4 regions of the Acuticoccus sediminis genome follow, and region 1 is predicted to be linked to each of the others. Evidence: predicted binding sites of a transcription regulator. Region 1 holds the regulator's gene; each other region holds the start of a gene.
The links. The regulator PhoB, encoded in region 1, activates phosphate uptake and scavenging genes when phosphate is short. The targets are predictions, from matches to a motif close to TGTCATNNANCTGTCAT.
Positions count from the first base shown of each region.

Region 2: the regulator PhoB is predicted to act here: its motif matches at 3,216-3,232, upstream of phnG (phosphonate C-P lyase system protein PhnG).
Region 3: the regulator PhoB is predicted to act here: its motif matches at 2,155-2,171, upstream of ppk2 (polyphosphate kinase 2).
Region 4: the regulator PhoB is predicted to act here: its motif matches at 2,252-2,268, upstream of phnA (phosphonoacetate hydrolase).

Region 1 is NZ_QHHQ01000001.1:284,979-289,483, reverse strand. Features, by position in the region: gene pstA (phosphate ABC transporter permease PstA) at 1-748, shown strand, start outside; gene pstB (phosphate ABC transporter ATP-binding protein PstB) at 782-1,618, shown strand; gene phoU (phosphate signaling complex protein PhoU) at 1,662-2,390, shown strand; gene phoB (phosphate regulon transcriptional regulator PhoB) at 2,392-3,087, shown strand; gene DLJ53_RS01165 (GcrA family cell cycle regulator) at 3,178-3,663, opposite strand; gene DLJ53_RS01160 (aspartate aminotransferase family protein) at 3,924-4,505, shown strand, end outside.
Region 2 is NZ_QHHQ01000009.1:70,812-75,316, forward strand. Features, by position in the region: gene DLJ53_RS29240 (ATP-binding cassette domain-containing protein) at 1-88, opposite strand, end outside; gene DLJ53_RS29245 (alpha-D-ribose 1-methylphosphonate 5-phosphate C-P-lyase PhnJ) at 85-999, opposite strand; gene DLJ53_RS29250 (carbon-phosphorus lyase complex subunit PhnI) at 996-2,111, opposite strand; gene phnH (phosphonate C-P lyase system protein PhnH) at 2,111-2,656, opposite strand; gene phnG (phosphonate C-P lyase system protein PhnG) at 2,656-3,123, opposite strand; gene ggt (gamma-glutamyltransferase) at 3,534-4,505, shown strand, end outside.
Region 3 is NZ_QHHQ01000002.1:956,381-960,885, forward strand. Features, by position in the region: gene DLJ53_RS12245 (pirin family protein) at 1-30, opposite strand, end outside; gene DLJ53_RS12250 (LysR substrate-binding domain-containing protein) at 146-1,087, shown strand; gene ppk2 (polyphosphate kinase 2) at 1,171-2,088, opposite strand; gene DLJ53_RS12260 (hypothetical protein) at 2,375-2,593, opposite strand; gene egtD (L-histidine N(alpha)-methyltransferase) at 2,876-3,808, opposite strand; gene egtB (ergothioneine biosynthesis protein EgtB) at 3,810-4,505, opposite strand, start outside.
Region 4 is NZ_QHHQ01000001.1:939,608-944,112, forward strand. Features, by position in the region: gene DLJ53_RS36340 (alkaline phosphatase family protein) at 1-962, opposite strand, end outside; gene phnA (phosphonoacetate hydrolase) at 959-2,224, opposite strand; gene DLJ53_RS04035 (LysR substrate-binding domain-containing protein) at 2,391-3,284, shown strand; gene DLJ53_RS04040 (mechanosensitive ion channel family protein) at 3,482-4,505, opposite strand, start outside.

The DNA of each region.
Region 1 (4,505 bases):
CGTCATCCGGATGGACTTCGCCTCGTCCCTGTTCACCAACGTCGACTCGCGTTCCTCGGGCGCGACGGCGGGTCTGCTGGGCGCCATCGTCGGCTCTGTCATGATGATGCTCATCGTCATGGTGGTGGCGGTGCCCGTCGGCGTGATGGCGGCGATCTACCTCGAGGAGTTCGCGCCCAAGAACCGGGTGACCGACCTCATCGAGGTGAACATCAACAACCTCGCGGCGGTGCCCTCGATCGTGTTCGGCCTGCTCGGCGCGGCGGTGTTCATCAACTTCTTCGGTCTGCCGCTGTCGGCGCCGCTGGTGGGCGGCCTCGTCCTCTCGCTGATGACGCTGCCGACGGTGATCATCGCCTCGCGCGCCGCGCTGCGTGCGGTCCCGCCGTCGATCCGCCAGGCCGCGCTCGGCATCGGCGCCTCGCCGACGCAGGCGATGTTCCACCACACGCTGCCGCTCGCCGTTCCCGGCATGCTGACCGGCGCCATCATCGGCGTCGCCCAGGCGCTGGGCGAGACGGCGCCGCTGCTCCTCATCGGCATGAACGCCTTCGTCGCGTCGGTGCCGTCGACCCCGCTCGACCAGTCTTCCGCGCTTCCGGTGCAGATCTATCTCTGGCAGGGCAACGAGAACCGCAACTTCTTCGAGTCGCGCACGTCCGCGGCCATCCTCGTCCTGCTCGGCGTGATGATCACGCTGAACGCGTTCGCCATTTTCATGCGCCACCGCTTCGAGCGCCGCTGGTAATCAAGGACCGATCACATGACCGCTGCTCAAGTCATGGCCGAAGCGCCCAAGACCAACAATCCGCACGCCCACAACCGCTTCCAGACGATCCGCATTCCCGATCCCGCGCCGCGCCCGGTGAAGATCGAGGCGCGGGACGTCTCGGTGATCTACGGCTCCAAGGAGGCCGTGCACGGCATCTCGATCGACATTCCGGCCCAGGCGGTGACCGCGTTCATCGGCCCGTCCGGCTGCGGCAAGTCGACGTTCCTGCGCTGCTTCAACCGCATGAACGACACGATCCCCGGCTGCCGCGTGCTCGGTGAGATCATGATGGACGGCGAGGACCTCAACGACCATTCGCTGGACGTGGTGCTGCTGCGCGCGCGTGTCGGCATGGTGTTCCAGAAGCCGAACCCGTTCCCGAAGTCGATCTACGAGAACATCTGCTACGGCCCGCGCATCCACGGCCTCGCGCACAAGAAGGCGGACCTCGACGTCATCGTCGAACGGTCGCTGGTCCGCGCCGGTCTCTGGAACGAGGTGAAGGACCGCCTGCACGAGCCTGGCACCGGCCTCTCCGGCGGCCAGCAGCAGCGCCTGTGCATCGCCCGTGCGATCGCGGTGGAGCCGGAAGTCATCCTGATGGACGAGCCGTGCTCGGCGCTCGACCCGATCGCCACCGCGACCGTCGAGGGCCTCATCAAGGAGCTGCGCGAGAACTACACGATCATCATCGTGACGCACTCGATGAGCCAGGCGCAGCGCGTCTCCGACCGGACGGCCTACTTCCACCTCGGCGACCTCATCGAGGAAGGCCCGACGTCGAGCATCTTCAACGACCCGCAGGAGCCGCGTACGCGCGACTACATCTCCGGCGTTTTCGGATAAGTTTAAGCAACCGCCTTTGGTTCGAGTGAGGAGCAGCGCGTTGGTGCTGGCACGTGATCGGGACCGCGAGCTTGTCAGTCTCGCGGCGGAGGTCGCCGAGATGGGCGGCCTCGCTGAACATTTGGTGATGGACTCGGTGACCGCGCTGACGCGCATCGACACGCAGCGTGCGCGCGCCGTCATCGAGGCGGACCAGCGCCTCGACGCGATGCAGCGCAGCGTCGAGAACCATGCCGTCGACCTGATCGCGGCGCACCGTCCGCAAGGCAAGCCGCTGCGCGAGCTGGTCGCGGCGATGCGCATCTCCTCCGACCTCGAACGCGTCGGCGATCTCGCCAAGAACAACGCCAAGCGCGTTCTCGCGATCGAGGGGCGGGCCTACCCGCCGCGCGTGGCGCTCGGCGTCGAGCACATGTCCGACATCGCGCTCGAGCAGATGAAGTCGGTGCTCGACGCGTTCACCTCGCAGGACCTCTCGGCGGCGCTCGACGTGCGCAGCCGCGACGACGAGATCGACGCCATCTACACGTCGATCTTCCGCGAGCTGCTGACGTACATGATGGAGGATCCGCGCAACATCACGTTCTGCACGCACCTCCTGTTCTGCGCCAAGAACATCGAGCGGATCGGCGACCACGCCACCAACATCGCCGAGAACATCCACTATCTCATCACGGGCGAGCAGCCGGTCGAGGCGCGGGCCAAGGGGGACTCCTCGTCGTACCTGTCCGCCGACTGGGCCGAGCCCGAGAACGGTCGCGGAGGCCACTGACTTGCCGCAGGTCATGATCGTCGAGGACGAGGAGCCGCTGGTCCTCGTCCTGCGCTACAACCTCGAGGCGGAAGGCTACGACGTCGAGAGCGCCAGCCGCGGCGACGAGGCGGAGCTGAAGCTCCTGGAGGGCCTGCCGGACCTTCTGATCCTCGACTGGATGCTGCCGGGCCTGTCCGGGATCGAGCTGTGCCGGCGCCTGCGCTCGCGGCCGCAGTCGGAGAACCTGCCGATCATCATGCTGACGGCGCGCGGCGAGGAGACCGAGCGCATCCGCGGCCTCGCGACGGGCGCGGACGACTACGTGGTGAAGCCCTTCTCGACGCCGGAGCTGATGGCCCGGGTCCGCGCCATTCTGCGGCGCACCAAGCCGGCGGTGGTCTCCACGCTGCTGAAGGCCGGCGACATCGAGCTCGACCGCACGACCCACCGCGTGCGCCGCGCGACGCGCGAGGTGCACCTCGGCCCGACCGAGTTCCGCCTGCTGGAGTTCCTGATGCAGTCCCCCGGCCGCGTCTTCACGCGCGAGCAGCTCCTCGACGGGGTGTGGGGGCGGGACGTCTACGTGGACGAGCGCACGGTGGACGTGCACATCGGCCGACTGCGCAAGGCGATCAATCGCGGCAAGGCCAAGGATCCGATCCGCACCGTGCGCGGCGCGGGCTACGCCTTCAACGACCAGTTCCACATCCGCTGAGCGGAGGGGCGTCGCCGGCATCCGGCGTGGGGCGCGCCTCGGCGCGCCTGCCGGCCCCGCCCGATCGGCGGGCCGGCCGTGTCGGCCGCGTCAGTTCGACTTGGTCGAGCGGCGCGACGGGAAGGCCTGCTCGCAGTGCGCGCTGCAGTACGTCTCGCCCACCGCGACGCGGGCGCCGCAGAAACGGAAGTCCGCGCTCGACGGATCGCCCACCGGCCAGCGGCAGTGCGCGGAGGAGAGCTCCATGAGGGTGATGCCGTCGGTCAGGTGCACGACCTCTGCGACCGGCCGGGGCGCGGTCTCCATTTCCGGCTCCTCGACCACTTTGACGGCCACCGCGCCGGCGGCCATTACACGCGGCGCCGCGGCGGGCTTTGCCACCGGCGGCGGCGCACTGCGGGCGCGGGTCGCCCGCGCCTGGGGGGCTTTGACCCGGCCGGAGAGGCCGAGCCGGTGGATTTTGCCGATCACCGCGTTACGGGTCACGCCGCCCAGCGAACTGGCGATTTGCGAGGCGGACATGCCTTCTGCCCACATCTTGCGCAAAACCTCGATCCGCTCGTCGGTCCAGCTCATCGCGAATCCCTTTGCTCACGGCCGATCCACACGCGGTCCACAGCCCAAACCGGTGGGTGCGGGGCACTATGGAGTCGGGCGATGTCTTGCCTTTACCCGCGGAATCGTAAGAGATTTGAGGATTCACGGTCTAGAGTCGGCGAGTCCACGGCGACTCAAACCTTGCTTTTTCCCCAACCATCGGAAAGAAAGCCCGCCTGTTCCGCAGTAGCCCGTTGGGGGCGCTCGGAACGACCTTCGCATACATCGCGAGTGAACCCATGACGACGAACAGCCTGTTCCCGACCTACAACCGCGCTGACATCTCCTTCGAGAAGGGTGAGGGCGTGTGGCTCGTGGGCTCCGACGGGCGACGATACCTCGACATGGGGTCGGGCATCGCCGTCACGGGCGTCGGCCACGCGCACCCGCACCTCGTCGCCGTGCTGCAGGAGGCGGCCACGAAGGTCTGGCACACGTCCAACCTCTACCGCATTCCCGAGCAGGAGCGCCTCGCCGACCGGCTGACCGCCGCGACGTTCGCCGAGCGCGTCTTCTTCTGCAACTCGGGCGCCGAGGCGAACGAGGCCGCGATCAAGACCGCGCGCCGCTATCAATATGTGAGCGGGCACCCCGAGCGGACGCGCATCATCACCTTCACGGGCGCCTTCCACGGCCGCACGCTGGGCGCGCTCGCGGCCACGGGCGTCGCCAAGTACATGGAGGGCTTCGGCGAGCCCGCGCCCGGATTCGACAAGCTGCCGCTCGGCGACATCGACGCGGTGAAGGCCGCCGTCGGCCCGGAGACCGCCGCGATCATGGTCGAGCCCGTGCAGGGCGAGGGCGGGATCCAGATGGTCGAC
Region 2 (4,505 bases), on a different contig from region 1:
GCCTGGCGACGCCCGTCATCGCGAGGAGGGGGGCGGCGGTGACGAGGGCCGGCGGCTCCCGCTGCGGCATGGCCATGGTGAGGCTCATCGCGCCATGCTCCCGTTCCTGTAATAGGTATCGCCGAGCGTCACCGGGGCGCCCTCGCGCTTCTGGATGTGCTTGGTGGCGAAGTGGCTGTCGGACATCTCGTGGAGCGACGCCCCGCCCGCCTGCGGCAGCTCGTTGAGGAAGTAGCCCGTCACGCCGCTGCGCCCGCAGGGGATGCCGGCGTGGTCCTCCACCCGGTAGGCGATGTCGTCGAAGACGAGCGGCACGACGTCGGTGTGCGGCGGCACCGCGTAGATGCGCTTCTCCCGCCCCGCCGAGAGGATCGTCAGGTTCTCCGCCTGGTGCAGCTTCGGCACGTCCCAGCGCGGGATCGGCGAGGGGCTCATGACGTGGCGGCCGTTGACGAGGCTCGGGTAGCTCGCGCCCTGCATGATGCGGCCCGAGCGCACGATCTGCTCGTAGAGCTTCAGCCAGAGGAGGCCGTAGTCGGCGTCCGCGTGGCGGTAGCGCGCCTCCGAGATATCGGGCTCCACCGAGCGCAGCGGCTCCGGGTCGGGAACCTGAAGCACGAGGATCTGGTCCGCCCGCAGCGTCTCCTCCGGGATCCGGTGGCGGGACTGGATGAGCGTCGCCTCGGTGGTGTCGAGCGTCTCGCCCGCGCCGCCGACGCGGCGCAGGAACTTGCGGATCGAGGCGGCGTTGACCGAGTCGTCCGCGCCCTGGTCGATGACCTTCACGACGGCCGACGGCTTTAGGAGCGTCAGCGTCACCTGCAGGCCGCCGGTGCCCCAGCCGCGCGCCATCGGCACCTCGCGGCTGGCGTACGGCACCTGGTAGCCGGGGACGGCGATGGCCTTCAGCGTGCGGCGGCGGATCTCGCGCTTCGCCGACTCGTCGAGGAAGCCGTAGTTGAAGGGCCGCCATGGCCTGGTGAGGGTGGACAGGCTCACGACAGCGCCTCCTCGATCTCGGCCCCGGACATCCTGTCCGCCTTCGGCCTGGCCTTCGCCCGGGCGGCGCGGCGGTCGCGGTCGGCGTTGGCGCCGCGCAGGGCGTCGAGGCTCGACTGGAACGTGACGTAGTGCGGCATCTTGAAGTGGATGCAGAAGCCCGACGCCTCGGTGGGTTCGGTGTGGTAGAGGACGAACTCCTCGTCGGCGGCGGCGAAGGCGCTTTGCTCCTCCATCGAGAGGTCGAGGGTCGCGCCGGCGATGGTCTTCACCTCGTTCCAGCCGAACGTCGCGCAGAAGCCGAGCTTCAGCGTGTCCGCCCTCGGGTCCTTCGACACCATCTCCGTCTCGCTGACGCGCACGCGCCCGGCGCTGAAGACCGTGCCGCGCGGGTGGCGCAGACGCACCTCCGCCTCGCCGAGCCGCAGGTCGTTGACGGCGGGGTGGACGGGGCCGTAGCCGCGCTGGTTGGCGTAGCCGAGGGCCAGCATGCCGCCGGTGTCGCCGCGCGCCAGCGTCTGGAGCCGGTGCGCCCGGGGCGGCGGAAAGAGGAGCCCGTCGCGCGTCACGTCGGGAATGTCGTCGAGCGGGACCTTCGCGGCGCGCTCGGGCGCGACGAGGCCCTGCTCGCGCTGCCAGTCGGCGAGCGCCGGCTGCGTGGCAGGCGCGGAGGTCCTGCCGGGGGTGACGGGCTCCGGCACGTCCGTCTCGCCGGCGAGGACGCCGACTTTCAGGAGGCGGTGCGAGTAGTCGAGCGTCGGTCCGAGGATCTGCCCGCCGGGAATGTCCTTGAACGCGGCGGAGATGCGGCGGACGGTGAGGATGTCGCGGTGGGTGACCGGCTCGGCGGTCCACAGGCGCGGCTGCGTCGTGCGGTAGGCGCGCAGGAGCAGCACCGCCTCGTAGAGCTCGCCGCCCGTCTGCGCCAGCGCCAGCGCCGCGAGGTCCGGCTCGTAGAGCGAGGCTTCGCCCATCACGCGGTCGACGAGGTAGGGGAGCGCCCGGCGCACCTCGGCGATGCGCCCTGCCGTGAGGGGGCCGAGGTCGTCGCGGTAGAGGCGCTCGGCCTGCGCGATCGCCTCCTCGCCGCCGCGGGTCGCTGCGTAGGCCATCAGATCACCTCGATGCGGGTGGAGCGGGGAAGGCCGACGACCTCGTCCTCGGCGACGAGGTAGAGGTCGAAGCCCAGCGGGTAGCGGATCGCCCTCGCGCGCGCGGCCCAGAACGACGGGTGGACGCCGCCGACCGGGAGGCGGACGGTGCCGCGGATGCCGGGCCCGCCGAGCCGCAGCGCCGTCCCGCCGCCGCCGAACGTTGCGGGCGCGAAGACGGTGGCAGCGCGGTCCGGGTAGAGCGGATCGCCGACCGACGCCGTCGCCGCCCGCGCCGCGTCCGCCTCGCCGGCGAGGGAGGTGAAGACGAACTCCGCCGTCTCGAGGGGCGCCGCGCGGGCGCCGGTCGCGGCGAGGGCCGCGGCCATCGTCCCGTCGCCGGCGTGAACCGTCGTCTCGCGGTCGAGGAGGCTGGCGGCCAGCGGCAGAAGGCCCGGCTCGGCGAGACGCTGGCGCGTGCCGGGGCGGGCGAGCGCCCACATCAGCGACTCGAACGCCTCACTCATTCGAATGTCTTCGGGGGTCGGGGTGACGAGTGCGTCCATCAGAAGGCCTCCATCTCGACGCGAGTCGCCTCGACCTTGGCGAGCCGGGCGGTGTCCTCCGCCGCGTGGCGCGCCGCCTCCCCGGCGACGAAGTCGTGGACGGAGCGCGGCGCGCGGCCGGCCGCGAGCGCGGCGTCGACCACCGCCATCGCCATCGCCCGCTCCAGGTCGCGGCCGACGACGGCGCCGTACCCCTCGACACCGTCGCCGAGCCGGATGTGCGCCTCCGCGACCAGCACCTCGCCGAGATGGAACAGCGTTCCCGTCACGCTGTCCTCGCGCGGCAGCATGGCGAGGCCCGTCCGGCTCGCCAACACCTCGATGTCGCCGAGGTCCTCCAGCAGCGCTTCGGCGACGCGCTTGAGCGCGCCCGGTTCGGCGCGGGCGAGGGTGCCGAGCGTGTGCGCGTCGGGGCATGCTGGGCCCGCCGCACCGGTGGCGGATCCTCCGAGGTCGTTCCCACTCACTGTCCGTCCCCCTCCGTCGGGCGCGCCGCAGACGGCACGCAGTGTCATCCGTACTTCTACTATGTCATTCGAATAAGTTCTGCCATAGGGAGGCGACAGTATGATGACGGCGCGTGCGATTCCCCGCCGCCCCCGTGCGGCTCGACGGCGCCTCGCCCGTCCGCGGCGTCCGCCGCGAGTGGCCGGCGCGGCCCTCCGTCGGGTCGTGGCACCTCGTCACGGCGCCGGTTCCCATCGGCGGGCGTTCGGGCGATCCTGCCGCGCGGAGGCGGGGCGCCGGGGGCACGGCACTACCGAAAGGTGTGCCGCCGGGGCCGGATGGCCCGTGTCCTGCTTCACACCAGAAACGACCGCCTTGCCTCGCCTGTCGCGCGCCGGCTGACGGGGCGGGGCAAAGAGAGGATACCCGAATGACCCGCCGCGACTTCAACGCCGGCCGATCCGCCGTCTATTCCCAGAATGGAGCAGCCGCGACCGCCCACCCCCTCGCGACACTTACCGCGATCGACGTGCTGCGCTCCGGTGGCAACGCCGTCGACGCGGCGATCGCCGCGATGGCCCAGCTCTGCGTGATCGAGCCCCACTCGACCGGACTCGGCGGCGACTGCTTCGCGATCTACTGGAAGGCCGGCAGCCCGCGGCCCATCGGCCTCAACGCCTCCGGGCGCGCCCCGAAGGCCGCGACGCTCGACTGGTACCGCGAGGCGGGCATCGCCGAGATCCAGGTCGAGACGCCCCATGCCGTGACCGTCCCCGGCGCCGTCGACGGCTGGTGCCGCCTCGTCGAGGACCACGGCACGAAGTCCATCGAGGAGCTGCTGCAGCCGGCGATCAAGTCGGCGGAGGATGGCTTCCTCCTCGCCCCGCGGGTTGCGCACGACTGGGCCAGGCTCGCCGGCAAGCTCGCGCTCGATCCCTACACCAAGGCCCGCTTCCTGCCCGGCGGCAAGGCGCCGAGGGCCGGCGACCGCCACGTGCAGCCGGAGCTCGCCGAAACGCTCCGCCGGGTGGGCAGGGAAGGCCGCAAGGGCTTCTACGAGGGCCCCGTCGCCGAGGACATCGTCGGCCGCCTCAAGACGCTGGGCGGCCTCCACACCCTGGAGGACTTCGCCACCAACACGCCGACCTACGTCGACCCGATCAGCGTCAACTACCGCGGCTACGACGTCTACGAGATCCCGCCCGCCGGGCAGGGCATCGTGGCTCTCATCATGCTCAACATCCTCTCCGGCTACGCCTACGGGGATCCGGGCTACAGCGAGGCCGACCGCATCCACCTCCTCGCGGAGGCCGCCAAGGCCGCGTACGCCCGCCGCAACGCGCTGATCGGCGACCCGGCCTTCGTCGACGTGCCGACCGACCACCTTCTCTCCGCCGCCGAG
Region 3 (4,505 bases), on a different contig from region 1:
GCTGTAGCGACCCAGAATTTTCTTGGCCATTCTTGTCCCCGGATCCCGTGCGCCGGATGGCGATGCTTGTGGAACCGAGGGCTATCATTGCAACGATGGCGCGCGAAGATTGCCCCGTATGACGCAGCGTCCTATGAGTAGGACGATGAAGGACCTCAACGATCTCTACTTTTTCGCGGCGGTCGTCGATCACGGCGGCTTCTCCCCCGCCGCCCGTGCGCTCGGGGTTCAGAAGTCACGGCTGAGCCGCCGCGTCCTCGCTCTCGAGGAGCGGCTGGGGGTGCGCCTGCTCAACCGCTCCTCGCGCCGCTTCTCCGTGACCGAGGTCGGCCGCGAATTCCACGAGCGCTGCGTCGCGATGCTGATCGAAGCGGAGGCGGCGGAGCAGATCGTCGCCGAGGTGCGGGCGGAACCGCGCGGTCTGGTGCGCCTGAGCTGCCCGACGGCGCTTCTATCCTTCCAGTTCGGCGCGCTGATCGCGCGGTTCATGATGGAGAACCCGCTCGTCGAGGTGCACCTGGAGAGCACGAACCGCCGCGTCGACGTGATCGCTGAAGGGTTCGACCTCGCGATCCGCGTGCGGCTTCCACCGATCGAGCCGAGCGACCTCGTCATGCGGCGGCTCGACGAGAGCACCCAGTGCCTCGTCGCCGCGCCCGCGCTGCTCGACGGCGCCGCGACCTCGCCCGTCGACCTCTGCAAGCTGCCGAGCCTCGATCTCGGGCCGCGCCACCGCGACCACGCCTGGGAGCTGCTCCATGCCGACGGCCAGGTGGCGACCGTTCCGCACACGCCGCGGCTGGTCACGGACGACATGGCGGTGCTGCGCCAGGCGGCGCTCGCCGGGGCGGGCGCCGTGCAGCTGCCGACCATCTTCGTCTGGGAGGACGTCCGGGCCGGCCGCCTCGCGCATGTCCTGCCCGACTGGAGACCTCGGGCCGGCATCGTCCACGCCGTCTTTCCCTCGCGCCGCGGGCTGCTTCCGTCAGTGCGGGCGCTGGTCGATTTCCTCGCCCACGAGTGCTCCCTCCAGCGATCTCAGGCCAACGAGTACGTGCGGCCCGTCCGTGACGTGCGCGCGATCTGATCCTCGCTGCGTGTCCGGCCCCGGCGGCGATGCCCGGCGCGTGGCCGCCGCCGGTCTCCCCCGGATGCGCGCTGCCGCGCTCGTCAGTACTTCGACGGCACGTAGAGCTCCTCCGGCAGCACCGACCGCTCGTACTGCGGGTTGTAGTAGCGGTCCGGCAGGGTGACCTCCTCCTGCGGGACCGGCTCGTAGGGGATCATCGACAGAAGGTGGTCGATACAGTTGAGGCGGGCACGCTTCTTGTCATTGCCGGGGACGATGTACCAGGGCGCCTCCGGGATGTTGGTGCGTGCCAGCATCTCCTCCTTCGCCTTGGTATAGGCCTCCCAGCGCACGCGGGACTGCAGGTCCATCGGGCTCAGCTTCCACTGCTTGAGGGGATCGTGGATCCGCATCAGGAAGCGCAGCTGCTGCTCCTCGTCGGTGATCGAGAACCAGTACTTGATGACTCGGATCCCCGATCGCACCAGCATGCGTTCGAAGTCCGGAACATCCTCGAAGAACTGCTCGACCTGATCCTCGCGGGCGAAGCCCATCACGCGCTCGACTCCGGCGCGATTGTACCAGCTGCGGTCGAACAGGACGATCTCGCCGCCGGCCGGCAGGTGCGGGACGTAGCGCTGAAAATACCACTGGCTCCGTTCCCGCTCGGAGGGCGCCGGCAACGCCACGGTGCGGCAGACCCGCGGGTTCAGGCGCTGGGTGATCCGCTTGATGACGCCGCCCTTGCCGGCCGAGTCGCGGCCTTCGAAGATCACGACAACCTTCTCGCCGGTATATCTCACCCAATCGTGCATCTTGATCAGCTCGGACTGCAGATGCAGGAGCTTGCGAAGGTAATCCTTGCGGTCGAGGCTGGGCGGATGGGCCTTGTCGTAGATCTTGCGGATCTCGAGGGACAGGGCCGGCTCGGACATCTCCAGCTCATAGTCCTCGTCGAGCGTGTCGGCGAGCTCGGCTTCCAGCCAGTCCAGGTCCTCGGTGTGCTTCTGTCCTGTCATTGTCCATCCCTGTCTGGTCGGCGGCGCGGAAGTCCGCAGGTCCCCGGGCGCTATAGCGAGTGGCTTGTGACGCATGTGTGACGGACGGGAGAGCGGGCCCGCGCTGGCGCGTTCCTCCCTGGCTGCGGCCGACGTGCGGCATCGGGGGAGGGGGCGTCGAGACCGCGCCGCCGGGGCGGCACGCCGCGAGCGGGGACCTTCGCGGGTTTGCGCCGCGGCGGCCGGGAGCGGTGTGGTTTGTCGCGCCCGGGCGAGGCAGGCCCGCCAGGATGGCGGGGCGTGAGCCTTATCTGAGGGCGTGCACCGGCGCGCTCACGCGGCGCAGACCACGGTCCGGGTCACCGCCGGCGGCGGCCAGCAGGCGGCGCAGGTAGACGACCTCCTGACGCGCCTGGTTCAGACTCGCCTGATATTGCCCTGAATCCGCGAACATCTGGAGCGTTTCCAGGCGGTCCTCGGCGGCCGCAAGTCGTCTTCTGAGCCGTTCGTCGGAATCCCCACCCATGGCGCCCCAACCCTCTCATCTCCACGATGAGACCTGCACGCAACAGCCTCTAGGAGATACAGACGCTGCTTAACGACGCCTTAAGCGGTGATTCGCCATGGGGCCGGTCACCCACGGAACTCGGGTCGTTCCCGGCGGGTCGGAACCGCGCCGGCACCCTCTCTCCGCAGCCCGATCGTGGCTGCGCCGACGGCTTCCGGAGCCGCCGGCGCAGGTGTTCGCAAACGTGCTGGCGTGGGCGATCGGTCACACTCGTCCGACGAGCGGGAGCCGACCGGGGGCTTACATCGGGACGAGGACGGCGACGCCGAACATTTCCGCATCGTCGGACAGGAAGTCGGCGATCCGCCAGCCGGCCGATCCGCATAGCGCCTCGAGACTCCGGCGCGTGAACTTCCGGCTGCTTTCGGTGTGGATCGTCTCGCCGGCGGCGAACTCAGCGGTGCGGTCGCCGACATGGACTCTCTGGTCCGCCTGACTGACGAGGTGCATCTCGATCCGTGCCTCCTCGGCATTCCACACCGCCCGGTGTGCGAACCGTTCGGTGTCGAAGTCGGTCCCGATCTCCCGGTTCATGCGATGGAGGAGGTTCAGATTGAACGCGGCGGTGACGCCGGCGGCATCGTCGTAGGCGCGCACCAGGGTGCCGGGGTCCTTGACGAGATCCACCCCGAGAATGAAGGCCCGGATCCCCGGCCAGGACCGCACCTCCTCGAGCAGCGCGACCGCAGCCGCGGGGTCGAGGTTGCCGATGGTGGAGCCCGGGAAGAACGCGACGCGCGGCCCCGCTTCCGGCGGCAGGGCGAGCGGCTCGGTGAAATCGCCGACGACGGGCGTGATCTCCAGTTCCGGATAGTCCGCGGCGAGTTCAGTCGCCGTGGCGTCGAGGAAATCCGACGAGACGTCGATCGGCACGTAGCTCGCCAGCGCGTCGAGGCGGTCGAGAAGGAGCCGCGTCTTCGAGCTCGCGCCGCTCCCGAGTTCCACGAGCTCCGCTCGGCTCGGCACCTGCGCCGCCAGCCGCTCCAGGTGCTCGCGCAGGATCCGCTCCTCGGTCCGCGTCGGGTAGTACTCCGGCAACTCGGTGATCTGCACGAAGAGCTCGCTGCCGGCAGCGTCATAGAGCCATTTCGGCTCCATGGTCTTGCGGCCGCGGGTCAATCCGTCCCGTGCCGCCTCCAGCAGCGCGGCATTGGTCACGACAGGCTTGTCCATCTCAAACGTCCCGCGCCAGCCGCAGGCCCAGCATCTGCCAGCGCTGATGCGGGTAGAAGAAGGTCCGGTAGGTCGGTCTCATCTGGCGGACCGGCGTGGCGCACGACCCGCCGCGCAGGACGAACTGATTGACCATGAACTTGCCGTTGTATTCGCCAATCGCCCCCTCGGGCGGGCGAAAGCCGGGATAGGGGCTGAAGGGGCTCTGCGTCCACTCCCAGACATCGCCCCAGGGCGAGCCTCCAGGCAGCGGCCGAAGGGTGCCCGACTCCAGGAAATTGCCCGTGATGGGGCGATTGCGGAAGGCCGTCTCCCACTCCGCCTCGGTCGGCAGCCGCGCGCCGGCCCAGCGGGCGAAGGCGTCGGCCTCGTAGTAGCTGACATGGCAGACCGGGGCGTCGAGGTTGACCGGCTGCGGACCCCTCAGCGTGAAGCTCCACCACGCGCCGTCCTGCTCCCACCAGTAGAGCGGGGCGTCCCAGGCGTTCTTCTCGCACGCGGCCCAGCCGTCCATCAGCCACAGCGGCGTCGTCGCGTAGCCGCCGTCTTCCATGAATGCGATCCACTCGCGATTGGTCACCGGCCGGTCGGCGATCTCGTAAGGGTCGAGCCAGACCTTGTGCCGCGGTCCCTCGCAGTCATACGCGAAGCCGGAGCCGTCATGCCCGATCTCGGTCAGTCCGCCGTCGTGCCGAGT
Region 4 (4,505 bases), 650 kb from region 1:
GCGATGGCGAGACCGCCCGTGGGGGCCTGCCCGATCTCCGCGAGCTGGTCGCCGGCGAGGACGGTGCCGGACCAGGGCGCCGCGGCGATGGCGTCGGCGATGGCGCTGACGCGGTCGGCCGCCTCCGGGGCGACGTAGACGAGCGCGCCGGTGCCGTTGGGGGCGACCACGACGTCCGCGCCCCCCTCCCGCTTCAGCCCGGCGGCGACGAGGTAGGCGTCGATGTCGACGACCTCGCCGACGGTCTGGTGCCCGTGGTCGGAGCCGACGACGAGGAGGGTGTCCTCGTCCAGCCTGTCGATGGCGGCGAGGACGCAGCCGGCGATGGCGTCCGCCTCCGCGAGCACGGCGAGGTGCTCCGGGGAACCGAGCGGCGTCGCGTGCTGCGTCGTGTCCGGCTCGGAAAGCCAGAGGACCGAGAGCGCGGCGGCGCCGTGGACCGCCTCGGCGACGAAGCGCTCGGCCATCGCCCTGTCGCCCTCGATGCCGAGGGTGACGTCGAGCGGTTTCGCGACCGGGGCGAGGCCGGGGGCGTGCGAGCCGGCGCGGTGGTAGACGGTGCCGTATCCGTCCGGGTCGTGGGCGTAGGCCGCGCCGGGCGAGACGTTGTTGAAGACGACCACGCCGCCCCGGTCCTTGAGGCGCTCGGCCATCGTGGGGCGGTGGAGGGCGGAGCCGGTGAGGGCCCGCTTGGCCGCGAAGAAGTCCGGCCTGCCGACGTCGTGGAGAGTCAGCGCCCCGTCCTTCACCAGCGCGACGGTGTTGCCCTGGAGGCCGTTGCGCGCCGGGTAGCACCCGGTCGAGAAGGCAGCCGACACCACCCGCGTCGCCGACGGGAAGACCGAGCGGTGGGCGGTGAAGGTCGTCGCGCCGGCGGCGAAGCGGGTGAGGTTGGGCGTCGTCTCCGGCGAGACGAGGTCCCGCCGAAGTCCGTCGAGGATGACGACGAAGGCGCGGGTCACTGGACCGTCCCGTTGAGCGCGAAGTCGAAGATGTCGAAGTTGCGCAGCGTCCGGGTCGCGGCCGCCTCCCGGTAGGCCTCGTTGAGGGGATGGGAGAGGACGAACGGCACCGTCTGCTCGGCGAGCCCGCCGTGCGAGCGGAGCCGCGCGCCTGCGAGCGCGGAGAGGTCGTGGTCCGCCGCGTGCGCGCCGAGCGCCCAGCCGTGCGCGCCGATCGCGACGACGTCGCCCTCGCGTTCAGGCGGCATCTCGAAGCGGGCGGCGGCCTCGGCCCCCGTCAGCGCCTCGCCGACGCCCTCGATGGCGGCGACGGCCCGGTGGACGTCCTCCGCGGCGAGGCCCGGGTCCGTCACGTGGACGCGCACGAAGCCGCCGAGCGCACCGTGATGGCGCACGAACGGGTCGGTGATGGGGCAGATCACCCGCGTGGCGCCGCCGCCGAACGCCGCGTCGAGCGTGTCGGCGATGTAGGCGACGCGGGGCGCGCCGGCGGCGTCGGTCATGTCGTTCATGCCGTGGTCGGCGACGATGCCGACGACCGCGCCCGCTGCCAGCAGCCGGCCGACGCGCTCGTCCACCGCGGCCATGAAGGCGTTCGCCTCGGGCGTGCCGGGGGCGTGGGCGTGCTGGATGAGGTCCGAGAGGGAGAGGTAGGCGATGTCGACCATCCCATCGCCGATCAGCCTCACGCCGGCGTCGAGCACGAAGAGGGAGAGGTCGGGGACGTACGGCTCGGGCGCGGCGCGGCCGACGAGGCGGGTGGCGTCGTCGATGCCGTTCTCGGCGAGGGTGGCGGCGTCGGCGCGCTCGGCGGAGAAGGCGATGCCGGTGAGGTCCCGGGCGAGCGCCTTGAGGAGCTTGTCCTTCGCCGTCACGGCCGCGACCCGCGCGCCCTTCCGGGCCAGCGCGGCGAGGATCGTGCCGGCGCGCATCCCCTCGGCGTCCAGCATCATGACCTCGCGGCCAGTCGCCGCGTCGAAATAGTAGTTGCCCGATATGCCGTGCACCGCCGGCGGCGCGCCGGTGACGATGGAGACGTTGTTGGGGTTGGTGAACGTCGGCATCGCGGCGAGGGCGGTCGCGGCGAAGCCGCCGTCCATCATGGCCGAGAGGTGGGGCACGACACCCGCGGCGCGGGCGGCTTCGACATAGGCCGGGTCGCAGCCGTCGTAGCAGATCACCGCGGTCGGGCGGCGCGGCAGGGCGTAGCTGCGGCCGTTGGCGACGGCGACGTCGGGTGCGCCGTTCAGTGCGGGAGCCATCGGTCCTCCGAGTGAGAAAGCACCGCCCGTTATCAAACCGCCATGTGTTTGATGTATAAGGAGGTTTATCAAAGATATGTAACGCTTTCGCGTCGCTGAATGGGGTAACCGCAAGCACTCTCGCCGTGCAATCGAAATAAATTCGTTTGATGTGAGATGAATTCACATGACAAAACGACGACTTCCGCCGATCAAATCATTAATTGCACTTGAAAGCGTGGTCCGGACGGGGAGCGTGTCCGCGGCGGCGGAGGACTTGTCCGTGACGCATGGTGCCGTGAGCAAGCAACTCGCGCATCTGGAACAGTGGATCGGCATGCCGATGTTCCGCGAGCGGCGCCGCGGCATGATCGCCAATGCCGCCGGCGAGCGCCTGGCCGCCGCCGTCGGCGGCGCGCTGGAGGAGATCGAGGACGCGCTCGACGCCATCCTCGTCGCCGAGCGGCAGAAGGTGCTGACCGTCGTCGCCCCGGCGACCTTCGCGATGCGCTGGCTGATCCCGCATCTCCCGGCGCTGGAGATGGACGGCGGCGAGGCCGGCATCCGCGTCCGCCCCACGCACACGACCGAGGACTGGGACGCGCTGGAGTTCGACCTCGTGGTGCGGCGGGGCGAGCCGCTCGCCGGACGCCTCGCGCCCCGGCCGCTGTTCGTCGAGGCGCTCGGCCTCTTGGTGCCGCCGGCGCTGGCGGACGTCGCCGACACGCGGCAGCTCCCCTTCGTCGACGCGGCCACCCGCACCGGCGAACTCGCCCGCTGGTGCCAGCGCGCGTACGGCGGTCCGCCCGTCAGGCCGGCCAGGGTCTACCCGCACTTCTACGTGGCGATGGAGGCCGCGCTCGCAGGGCTCGGCGCGATCGTCGCCCCGGTGGAGCTGCTCGGGCCGCAGCTCGCGCAGGGGGCGCTCATCGACCCGCTGCCGGCCGTCCGCGTGCCGGGCGCGGCCTATACCATCGGCGTCGCCCCGGACGGGCCGAACCGCTCGGCCGCCGAGGGGCTTGCACGGACCATGGTGCGCGAGTGGCACAAGGTCCCTGCCGCCGTGCCCGTCACGCCGTAGCCGGCAGGAGGGGCGCGTTGCGCCCGACGAACGGCGAGGTCGAGGACACGGGCGCTATCTGCGGGCAGCGGGGGGGCGAGACCCTGCCAGGGCGCGAAGCGGACGACAGGCCGTGCCGGCGTCCTGCGGCGCATCGGTTTGCCGGGGCGGGGCAGTCCCGACCGGCCCCGGCTCCGGCTCCCGGCTCCGGTCCGTGGTCAGGCGCGGCGCTGTTCTTCCTCCTGGTTGAGGATCTGCTCGGCCGCGGCGGCCGCTGCCTGCTGCTGGTCGGCCGGCGCGTCGGGCGGGTCGATCCGCACCGTGACGTAGCGGTGCGCGAACTGGATGCCCTCGCGGTCGAAGAGCTCGCCGATCCGCGTGTAGACGTGGCGCCGCACGACGAACTGGTCGCCCGGCTTGGTCATGAACTTCACGCGGATGATCATCGCCGAGTCTTCCATCTCGATGACGCCCTGCGACTTCAGCGGCGCCAGGAAGAGCGGCCCGCACTCGGGATCCTCCAGCAGCTCCTGGCCGAGTTTCTTGATCAGCTTGCGGACCCGCTCGACGTCGGTGCCGTAGGGGATGCGCAAGGGGAGCTTCATCACCACCCAGTCTCGCGAATAGTTGGTGAGCTGCTTGATCTCGCCGAAGGGGATGGTGTGCAGGGGCCCGTTCTGGTGGCGGAGCTGGAAGGAGCGGATGGAGATCTTCTCGACCGCCCCCATCACGCCGCCGACGTCGATGAACTCGCCCTTGCGGAAGGCGTCGTCGGCGAGGAAGAACGCGCCGGAGAAGACGTCGCGGATGAGCGTCTGCGCGCCGAAGCCGATGGCGAGGCCGAGGACGCCGGCACCCGCGAAGAGCGGCGCGACGTTCACCCCCATCGCCGCGAGCGCGATCGTCAGCATCAGCGTGAACATGGCGGCGATCAGGATGTTGCGCAGCAGCGGCAGCAGCGTCGCGAGGCGTGATGAGCCCGGCCCCATTCCGTCCTCGCTGTCGCCGTGTCCGACGGCCGGCATCTCGTCCCGCATCCGGCCGTCGATCCACGTGCGCATCGCATCGTAGACGCCCCATACGGCGAAGAGGATGACGACGTAGCCGAGGGTCTGCGTGAGATCGTGGTCGAGCTTCAGGACACCGAGCGAGACCACGAGCACGACGATCGCGACCACGATCGCGGCGAGCCCCGCGAGGCGCCGGAAGAGCGCGTGCCAGCGCGCCTGCCATACGAGGAGC